2 regions of the Variovorax sp. efr-133-TYG-130 genome follow, and region 2 is predicted to be linked to the other one. Evidence: riboswitches for the same ligand, from Rfam matches in the RefSeq annotation. Region 2 holds a riboswitch; the other holds the start of a gene.
What was found. Region 2 has a riboswitch for manganese ahead of QRN67_RS23630 (TMEM165/GDT1 family protein). Riboswitches for the same ligand answer to the same signal wherever they lie in the genome.
Positions count from the first base shown of each region.

Region 1: linked by a shared signal. The riboswitch ahead of mntP (manganese efflux pump MntP) and the one ahead of QRN67_RS23630 (TMEM165/GDT1 family protein) in region 2 are both predicted to bind manganese.

Region 1 covers NZ_JARVTD010000003.1:372,954-377,361, reverse strand. The annotation lists gene QRN67_RS03835 (FMN-dependent NADH-azoreductase) at 1-465, opposite strand, end outside; gene QRN67_RS03830 (LysR substrate-binding domain-containing protein) at 599-1,504, shown strand; yybP-ykoY riboswitch at 1,787-1,957, shown strand; gene mntP (manganese efflux pump MntP) at 1,972-2,541, shown strand; gene QRN67_RS03820 (hypothetical protein) at 2,716-2,919, shown strand; gene QRN67_RS03815 (sensor domain-containing diguanylate cyclase) at 3,358-4,408, shown strand, end outside.
Region 2 covers NZ_JARVTD010000029.1:160,887-165,294, forward strand. The annotation lists gene QRN67_RS23620 (SDR family oxidoreductase) at 1-640, shown strand, start outside; gene rbp (RNA-binding regulator) at 724-1,263, opposite strand; yybP-ykoY riboswitch at 1,523-1,701, shown strand; gene QRN67_RS23630 (TMEM165/GDT1 family protein) at 1,721-2,284, shown strand; gene metX (homoserine O-succinyltransferase MetX) at 2,502-3,749, shown strand; gene metW (methionine biosynthesis protein MetW) at 3,746-4,336, shown strand; gene QRN67_RS23645 (IMPACT family protein) at 4,373-4,408, shown strand, end outside.

The DNA.
Region 1 (4,408 bases), on a different contig from region 2:
GCTGCCGCATGAGGTGAGCAGCACCGTGCGGCGACGGCGTTCGGCCAGCAGCGGCACGTAGGGGTTGTCGCGGCTGCGGTCGAAGTCGAAGGTGGCGCCGATGCGCACGATGTTGTCGATCCACGACTTCAGCGGCGCCGGCATTCCGAAGTTGTACATCGGCACGCCGATCACGAGCAGGTCGGCGCGGCGCACTTCGGCGATCAGCGTGTCGCTCTCCGCGAGTACTGCATGCATCCACGGCTCGCGCTCGGCGGCCGGGGTGTAGCCCGCGGCGATCCATTCGCCGGTGACGTGGCCCGGCGGCGTTTCGCCGATGTCGCGGTAGATCACCTCATCGTGTGGCCGTGCCGCGCGCCAGGCCGATACGAAATGCCGGCTGAGCCGGCGCGAGTGCGAGCCGTGCGCATGCGTGCCAGAAAAGCCCGGGCGGGCGCTGGCGTCGATGTGGAGCAGGGTGGTCATGTTCGGGTCCTCGTTGTTGCCTGGTGGGATGAAACTGGTTCAGCTGTCGACTTGACAGGGTTCTCAATCTATCCAACCATCCGAGGCCCAACAAACGATGAATTCTTTTCGCTGCTAAAAAATCAATTCATCCATGAGCAACCTTCGCCAACTCCCGCCGCTGGCGTCGCTGCGTGCCTTCGAGGCGGCAGCGCGGCATTGCAGCGCCAAGCTCGCAGCCAGCGAGTTGTCGGTCACGCCGACCGCCATCAGCCATCAGGTGCGCCAACTGGAAGACTCGCTCGGCGTCGCGCTCTTCATCCGTCAACCGAGGCAACTGGTGCTCACGCCGCAGGGGCGCGAACTGCAGGCGGTGCTGAGCGAATCGTTCAATGCAATGGCCAACGCAGTGGCACGGCTGCGGGCACCGCCGCAGCGGCAGGCCATCACGCTGTCGGCCACGCCGGCCGTTGCGGCCCGCTGGCTGCTGCCGAGAGTCGGCGCCCTGCGTGCGCTGCATCCGAAGCTGGACCTGCGCATCCACGCATCGCACGAGGCGGTGGCGCTCGACGGCGTTACCGCCGACATCGCCATCCGCTACGGACGCGGCCAGTGGCCGGGCATGGTGGCCGAGAAGCTGTTCGACAACGTGTTTGCGCCAGCGTGCAGCCCTGTGCTCAAGCTGAAGAAGCGGAGCGACCTGGTGCGGCACACGCTGCTGCACTTCGCGCTGCCCGGCAGCAGGAGCCAGCCGGGCACGTGGACGGAATGGCAGCAGGAGGCGCAGGTGGCCGGTCTCGACGTATCTGCGGGGCCGGTGTTCTCGGACGAAACGCACACCGTGTCGGCCGCGCTGCAGGGCCAGGGCGTGGCGCTGATGAGCCTGGCGCTGATCGCGGACGAACTGCGCGCAGGCAACCTGGTGAAGCCCTTCGGCCCGGAACTGCCGGGGCTGCCGTTCCATCTGGTGTGCCCCGAGGCGCGGCGATCGGAGCCCGCCGTGGCGGCGGTATTCGACTGGGTGAAGGGGCTGCAGCCGCTGGATGGAAGCGGGGCATGAGGAAGCACAACGGGCCGCCACATGTCGCGCGCACCTCGGAAGAATGCACACAGCATGGCTGGCCAGCCAAAGAAAAACCCGCCTGAGCGGGTTGAAGGGTAGCCCTGGAGGAGGGAGGAAAGAGTGGGCTACCGGCGCTGATTGTTTCGGCCGAAACTTATGCGGCGCTTAAAGCGGCATGCCCGAGCGAACAAGAGCTCACCGCGTTGCAAGCCGCAAAGCCCTACGCCCGGCGCAGGCGCTGTCGCGGAGCCCTTTCAATGCAGGCGATTAGAATCGCCGCTCCCTTGGGGAGTAGCCGGCTTCCGGACTTCGGAAGCGTTCACGTCAACATACTCGGTTCGCACCTTGCGACCGTGGCGTGAGCAGCCGAAAGGTTGGCGAGACCAGCGGTGCATGGACGCGGCTTTGGCCGGCGGGTTCGTGCGCCGCGGCGTCTTGAACCGGCCTTGCTTGCTACTTCCAAAATGAACATTGCCTCCACGATCCTTCTTGCATTCGCCATGTCGACGGATGCTTTCGCCGCTGCCGTCGGCAAGGGCGCAGCACTGCGCAAACCCTCCTGGCGCGAAGCCTTGCGCACGGGTCTCATCTTCGGCGTCATCGAGGCGATAACGCCCGTCATCGGCTGGGCTGCCGGCCTGGCCGCCGCCAGTTACGTCGAACGTTGGGACCACTGGATCGCGGTCACGCTGCTCAGCGTGCTGGGCCTGCGAATGATCTGGGAGGGCTGCGGCACGCCCGACGCAGTGGACGACAAGCCCAGCCGCAACTCCTTCTGGACCCTGGCCATCACCGGTTTCGCGACCAGCATCGACGCGATGGCCGTGGGCGTCGGGCTGGCCTTCATCAACGTCAACATCGCCTGGACCGCGCTCGCCATCGGCCTCGCTACGCTGACCATGGTGACGCTTGGCGTGATGGTGGGACGCGTGCTGGGCGCCGTCGTCGGCAAGCGCGCCGAGATCGTCGGCGGCGTGCTGCTGATCGGCATCGGGTTCTTCATCCTCTATGAGCATCTGAACGGGCTGGCCTGAAGCCGGGCATCGGTTGATACCGATGTAAACACACGACGGAGGTATTGCGTGAAAATGTGAATAAATCACGAATTCCGGCCATTTCGGATCACGTGTCCGAGCTGCTCAGGACAAGCCCCGAGCGAATCCTGAGTACCTTAAGACTACGATCCGGGGAATTAGACAAGGATCTCCATGGAGACGTACCCGACCCTTCGCCAGGCCACAGGCGTTGCCCGCATTCTCAGCAAGCGCTCGTCCTGCACCATCGTCGTCTACCGGCAAGCGGAAGGGAAGTTCGTGGCAGCGCATTCGACCGATCGGGTGGAGGGGAGCATCGAAGGCGTGTACCGCGACGGGTATGTGGTTCCAACGCTCCTGAGCAAGCCCGAGCGTTGAAGGGCTGCCTGCCTCGCTATCGCTGCGACGCCAATACGCCCTGCATCAGCAGCGACAGGGCTTTCCGCAGGCTGGTTGCCGATGCCGCCTCTCCCTTGTCAAGGCCGAGCAGGCGCCCGTGCCGTTGACCCAGAAGAAGCCGCCATAGATGGGGCGCTTGTCGGCCGCCCACGTCGAAGCGACGGTGCTCACGAACTTGACGAACCCCTCGGGCAGGAGGCGCTCGCCGTTCCACAAGCCATCTTGCAGCTGCAGAATCGCCGTCCGGAGAAACCGCGGCCCGAAGTCTAAAATCTTCGACGCACGAGATGTCGGGGGGGGGAAATCGGGATATGGAAGGCCCCGATACTGTCGCCGGAGACTCCCGCTGCACACGCCTCGGCAGCTTGAACAAGACCAATAATGAATCCCTCGGGCCCTTCGAAACTGCGCTTCGGTTTGCACACACGCCTCAGCCTCGGGGTGGCGGCGGTGGTTCTCACCGCCACCTTCACGATCGCGACCTGCGCGCTGCATTTCGTCAAGTCCAGCCTGCGCGCTTCCATCGCCGGCGAGCAGCTGGCCAGGGTGTCCGCCGTCGCGGACGCGATCGACCAGAAACTGAGCAGCCGCCGCATCCTGCTGCAGACTTTCGGCGACAGCGTGGTGGCCCAGGACTTCAAGGACGCCGAGCCGCTGCAGGCCTTTCTGGAGAAGCACGCGGCGCTCAAGCAGGCCTTCGACAACGTCGCCTTCATCGACATGGAAGGCAACCTGGTCGCCAACCAGAGCGGCGCGGTGCCCATCGGCAGCGTGAACATCAGGGACCGCGCCTATTTCCAGCAGACGGTGGCCTCCAAGGCCGGCATCATTTCGCAGCCCTACCGCAACCGGCTGAACGGCCTGGCGCAGGTGGCGATCACCGCGCCGGTGCTCGACGGTGCAGGGCAGGTGCGGTACGTGATTTCCGGGGCCATCAACCTCAAGGACCGCAACGTGCTGGGCGCGCTCGCCGAGGTCAAGATCGGCAAGACGGGCTACCTGTTCATCACGACCACCGACGGCATCGTGATCGACCATCCGCGCACGTCGCGCATCCTGAACCATGTGCAGGCCGAAGGCGGAGCCGGGCCGCAGGTGCTGCGGGCGATCGCGGGCTTCGAGGGCACGAGCGAAGGCGTCGACGAGCGCGGCGTGCCCGGCCTCTACGCCTTCGACCGCACCGAGCAGACGAACTGGATCGTCGGCTCGATGTACCCCAGCGCCGAGGCCTTCGCCCGTGTCGACGCCATCGAGCGTGCCGCGTGGATCGGTGCCGTGCTGCTGGCGCTGACCGCGGGCGCGCTGGCGCTGGGCGTGGTGCGCCGGCAACTGCGGCCTTTGGCCGAACTCCACCATCACATGCAGGTGGCGCAGCGGTCGCCCCACGAGATCGAGGCGCCCATGCAGTACGCGCACGACGAGATCGGTGATCTCGCCCGCACCTTCGACGAGCTGATGAAGCAGCGCC
Region 2 (4,408 bases):
CGGGCTGGGCGCGGACCGCTACCGGGTCTACAAGGCCGACGTGGCGCAGACCGACAGCATCGTGGCCGCCGGCAATGAATGCATCGCGCAGCAGGGACTGCCCGACGTGGTGATCGCCAACGCGGGCATCAGCATCGGCATCGACACTGCGGAACGCGCCGACCTCGACGTGCTTTCGCAGACCTTCGCCACCAACAACGTCGGGCTGGCGGCGACCTTCCATCCGTTCGTGCGGGCGATGGTGCAGCGCGGCAGCGGGCGGCTGGTCGGCATCGGCAGCGTTGCATCCATCCGCGGCCTGCCCGGCCACGGGGCCTACTGCGCAAGCAAGGCCGGCGTGGTCGCGTACTGCGAGAGCCTGCGCGGCGAACTGCACAACAGCGGCGTGAAGGTGGTCACCCTCTGCCCCGGCTACATCGACACGCCGCTGACGCAGGGCAACCGCTACGGGATGCCCTTCCTCATGAAGGCCGAAGACTTTGCCGCCCAGGCGCTGCGTGCCATTGAGTCGGGCACGAGCTACCGCGTGATTCCGTGGCAGATGGGCGTGGTCGCCAAGATCATGCGCATGCTGCCGAATGCCGTGCTCGACCGCGCGGTACAGGGGCGCGGCCGCAAGAAGCGAAGCGGCGAGGCCTGAACCGGCGCGAGGAAAAGCGGGCGGCCAAAGAAAAAGGCTCCGGAAGGAGCCTTTTGTCTTTTCTGTGCGTCGAGGTGCAGGACTCAGTAGCCGCTGTTGCCGCCGCCGTAGCCACCGCCACCACCGCTGCGACCACCGCCGCCACCGCCACGGGGGCCGGCGCCGTAGGGGCTGCGGAAACCGCCGTCGCCACCACCGCCGCCGCCGCCACTGCGGCCACCGCCGCCGTAGCCGCCGCCACCGCCGGAGCGGCCACCGCCGCCACCACCACCGTAGCCGCCACCACCGCCGCCGCCGTAGCCACCGCCACCACCGCCGCCATAACCACCACCGCCGCCGCCGTAGCCGCCGCCACCGCTACGGGGGGGGCGTGCTTCCATGGGACGTGCTTCGTTGACGACGACGCTGCGGCCGCCCAGGGGCTGGCCGTTCATGCCGTTGATGGCGGCCTGTGCTTCCGCGTCACTGCCCATCTCGACGAAGCCGAAGCCCTTCGAGCGGCCGGTGTCGCGCTCCATCATGACCTTGGCGCTGGTCACTGCGCCGAACTGGCCGAAGGCCTGTTCGAGATCACCGTCGCGCACCGAGTAAGGCAGGTTGCCGACGTACAGTTTGTTGCCCATCAAGGGACTCCTATAAACACATCAAGAAAAGCGATGGAGTCCCGAAAGCATCACTCAAACGAGAGCGTCGAGTCGCGCGAAACTGACCGATCACCGAACTGCCTCCCCACCAAAATGAAGTGGGAGGCTCGTGCATTATGGGTGAAATATCCGAAAAGCAAGCAGGAATTTGCTTCTTGAGGTAGCGCCTGTGAAAACAATCAAAAGCTAGCGCCCGCTTACAAGATCGGGTCAGGCCCTTGGCGCTACAGGTAGAATCTCGCCCGTCATTGGGGAGTAGCCGCCTTCCGATCTGCGAGAGGGGCCCGCGTCAACAGACTTGTCCTGCCCCACAGGACATGGCGCGTGCAGTGAGAAAACACCTGGCGAGACCTTTGACCGTGCAACTTCGGGAATATGGCCGAAGGTGTTGCACGGTCAATTGCGTCCTTCGGCCAAGAAACCCCACGTTCAAAAAATGGAAGCTTTTCTCGTTGCGACCGGCGTCGTTGCGCTCGCCGAAATGGGCGACAAGACCCAACTCCTGGCCCTCCTGCTCGCAGCCCGTTTCAGGAAGCCCTGGCCGATCGTCCTCGGCATCTTCGCCGCCACCATCATCAATCACGCCCTGGCGGGTGCCGTGGGCAACTACATCACGCGCTGGCTCGGACCCGAGGTGCTGCGCTGGATTCTCGGCGGCTCGTTCATCGCGATGGCGGTGTGGATGCTGATTCCCGACAAGCTCGACGAAGACGATGCCCCGGGCGTGTCCAAGTTCGGCGTCTTCGGCACCACCGTGATCGCGTTCTTCCTCGCCGAGATGGGCGACAAGACCCAGATCGCCACCGTCATGCTGGCCGCCCGCTTCACGCAGGACTACTTCTGGGTGGTCGCGGGTACCACGCTGGGCATGATGCTGGCCAACGCGCCGGTGGTGTGGCTGGGCGACAAGATCGTTCGCCGCGTGCCGATCAAGCTCGTGCACGGCATCTCGGCCGCGATCTTCCTGGTGCTGGGCGTGATCATGATCATCGGCTGGTAAGAAAGCAGAGCCCCTTCCAGAAACACCGCGGAACCGGCTTCGCCGGGCCGCAGGTGTTGCCCCGAAGGGGGTTGGCGAAGCGACACGCAGTGCGCGCAGCCTGGGGGATATACTCGCGCTGCGCCGATTTGCTTCAGCTTGCGGGCGCTTTATAAATCCAGCTAAAGACAGGCGCGGCAGACCCGGCTCGTTTTTGGCGAGGCCGGGTTTTTCATTCATGTCGTCGTCACCTCCCTTGGTCGTCACTTCGCAGTCGATGCAGTTCGCGGGCCCGCTGGCCCTGCGCAGCGGCGCATCGATCAGCGACTACACGCTCGCCTACGAAACCTACGGCACCCTGAACGCCGATCGCAGCAACGCGGTGCTGGTGTGCCATGCGCTCAATGCCTCGCACCATGTGGCGGGCGTCTACCAGGGCCAGGCCCGTTCCGAAGGCTGGTGGGACAACATGGTGGGCCCGGGCAAGCCGGTGGACACCGACCGCTTCTTCGTGATCGGCGTCAACAACCTCGGCTCCTGCTTCGGCTCGACCGGCCCGATGCACGTCAACCCCGCCACCGGCCGCGTCTACGGCGCCGACTTCCCGGTGGTCACGGTCGAGGACTGGGTCGACGCGCAGGCCGCGCTGCTCGACGCGCTCGGCATCGAGACGCTCGCCGCCGTCATGGGCGGCAGCCTCGGCGGCATGCAGGCGCTGTCGTGGACCTTGCAGTACCCCGGTCGCGTGCGCCACGCCGTGGTGGTGGCCAGCGCGCCCAACCTCACGGCCGAGAACATCGCCTTCAACGAGGTTGCGCGCCGCGCCATCGTCACCGACCCCGACTTCCACGGCGGCCACTTCTACGAACACGGCGTGGTGCCCAAGCGCGGCCTGCGCATCGCTCGGATGATCGGCCACATCACCTACCTCAGCGACGACGTGATGAACGCGAAGTTCGGCCGCATCCTGCGCAGCGCCGTCGAAGGCGAGGCCGCGGGGCTCGACTACCGCTACTCCACGCAGGACGTCGAGTTCCAGATCGAAAGCTACCTGCGCTACCAGGGCGACAAGTTCAGCGAGTACTTCGACGCCAACACCTACCTGCTCATCACCCGCGCGCTCGACTACTTCGACCCCGCGCGCAGCCACGGCGGCAAGCTCAGTACCGCGTTCGCCAACGCCACGGCCAAGTTCCTGCTCGTGAGCTTCAAGACCGACTGGCGCTTCTCGCCCGCGCGCAGCCGCGAACTCGTGAAGGCGCTGCTCGACAACCGCCGCAACGTGAGCTATGCCGAGATCGACGCGCCGCACGGCCACGACGCCTTCCTGCTCGACGACGTGCGCTACATGGGCGTGGTGCGCTCGTACTTCGAGCGCGTCGCCAAGGAGACGAGCGCCGCCGGGCCGCCCCAAGGCGCGGGCCCCCTGAAGGGGGTTGGCGCAGCACGCGAAGCGGCAAGCCTGGGGGGGAGTACCACTGCATGAGCGACCTCGAACATCAACGACTGATCGCGCAATTGGTGCCCCAGGGCTCGCGCGTGCTCGACCTCGGCTGCGGCGACGGCGCCCTGCTCGACCTGTTGCAGCGCGAGCGCGGCTGCACCGGCTACGGCGTGGAAATTGCCGACGGCAACGTGCTGCAGTGCGTGCGCCGCGGCGTCGACGTGATCCAGCTCAACCTCGACGAAGGCCTGTCGATGTTCGACGACGCCTCCTTCGACGTGGTGCTGCAGATCGACACGCTGCAGCACCTGCGCAATGCCGAGGTGATGCTGCGCGAGACCGCGCGCGTGGGGCGCATCGGCATTGTCGCCTTCCCCAACTTCGCGCACTGGCCCAACCGCCTGAGCGTGGCGCGCGGCCGCATGCCGGTGACGCGCCGCCTGCCCTACCAGTGGTACGACACGCCCAACATCCGCGTCGGCACCTTCAAGGACTTCGAGGTGCTGGCCGGCAAGAACAACCTGCGCGTGCTCGACGCCTTCGGCCTGCAGGACGGCCGCGACGTGCGCTGGCTGCCCAACGCGCGCGCCGGCACCGCGGTCTTCAAGTTCGAGCGCGGCGGCGGCTGAGCCCCTGATGCCCGTGACGGACGTGGACCGCAACGCATGAGCTTCACGCTGGCGCAGCCGGTTCACAGCGAA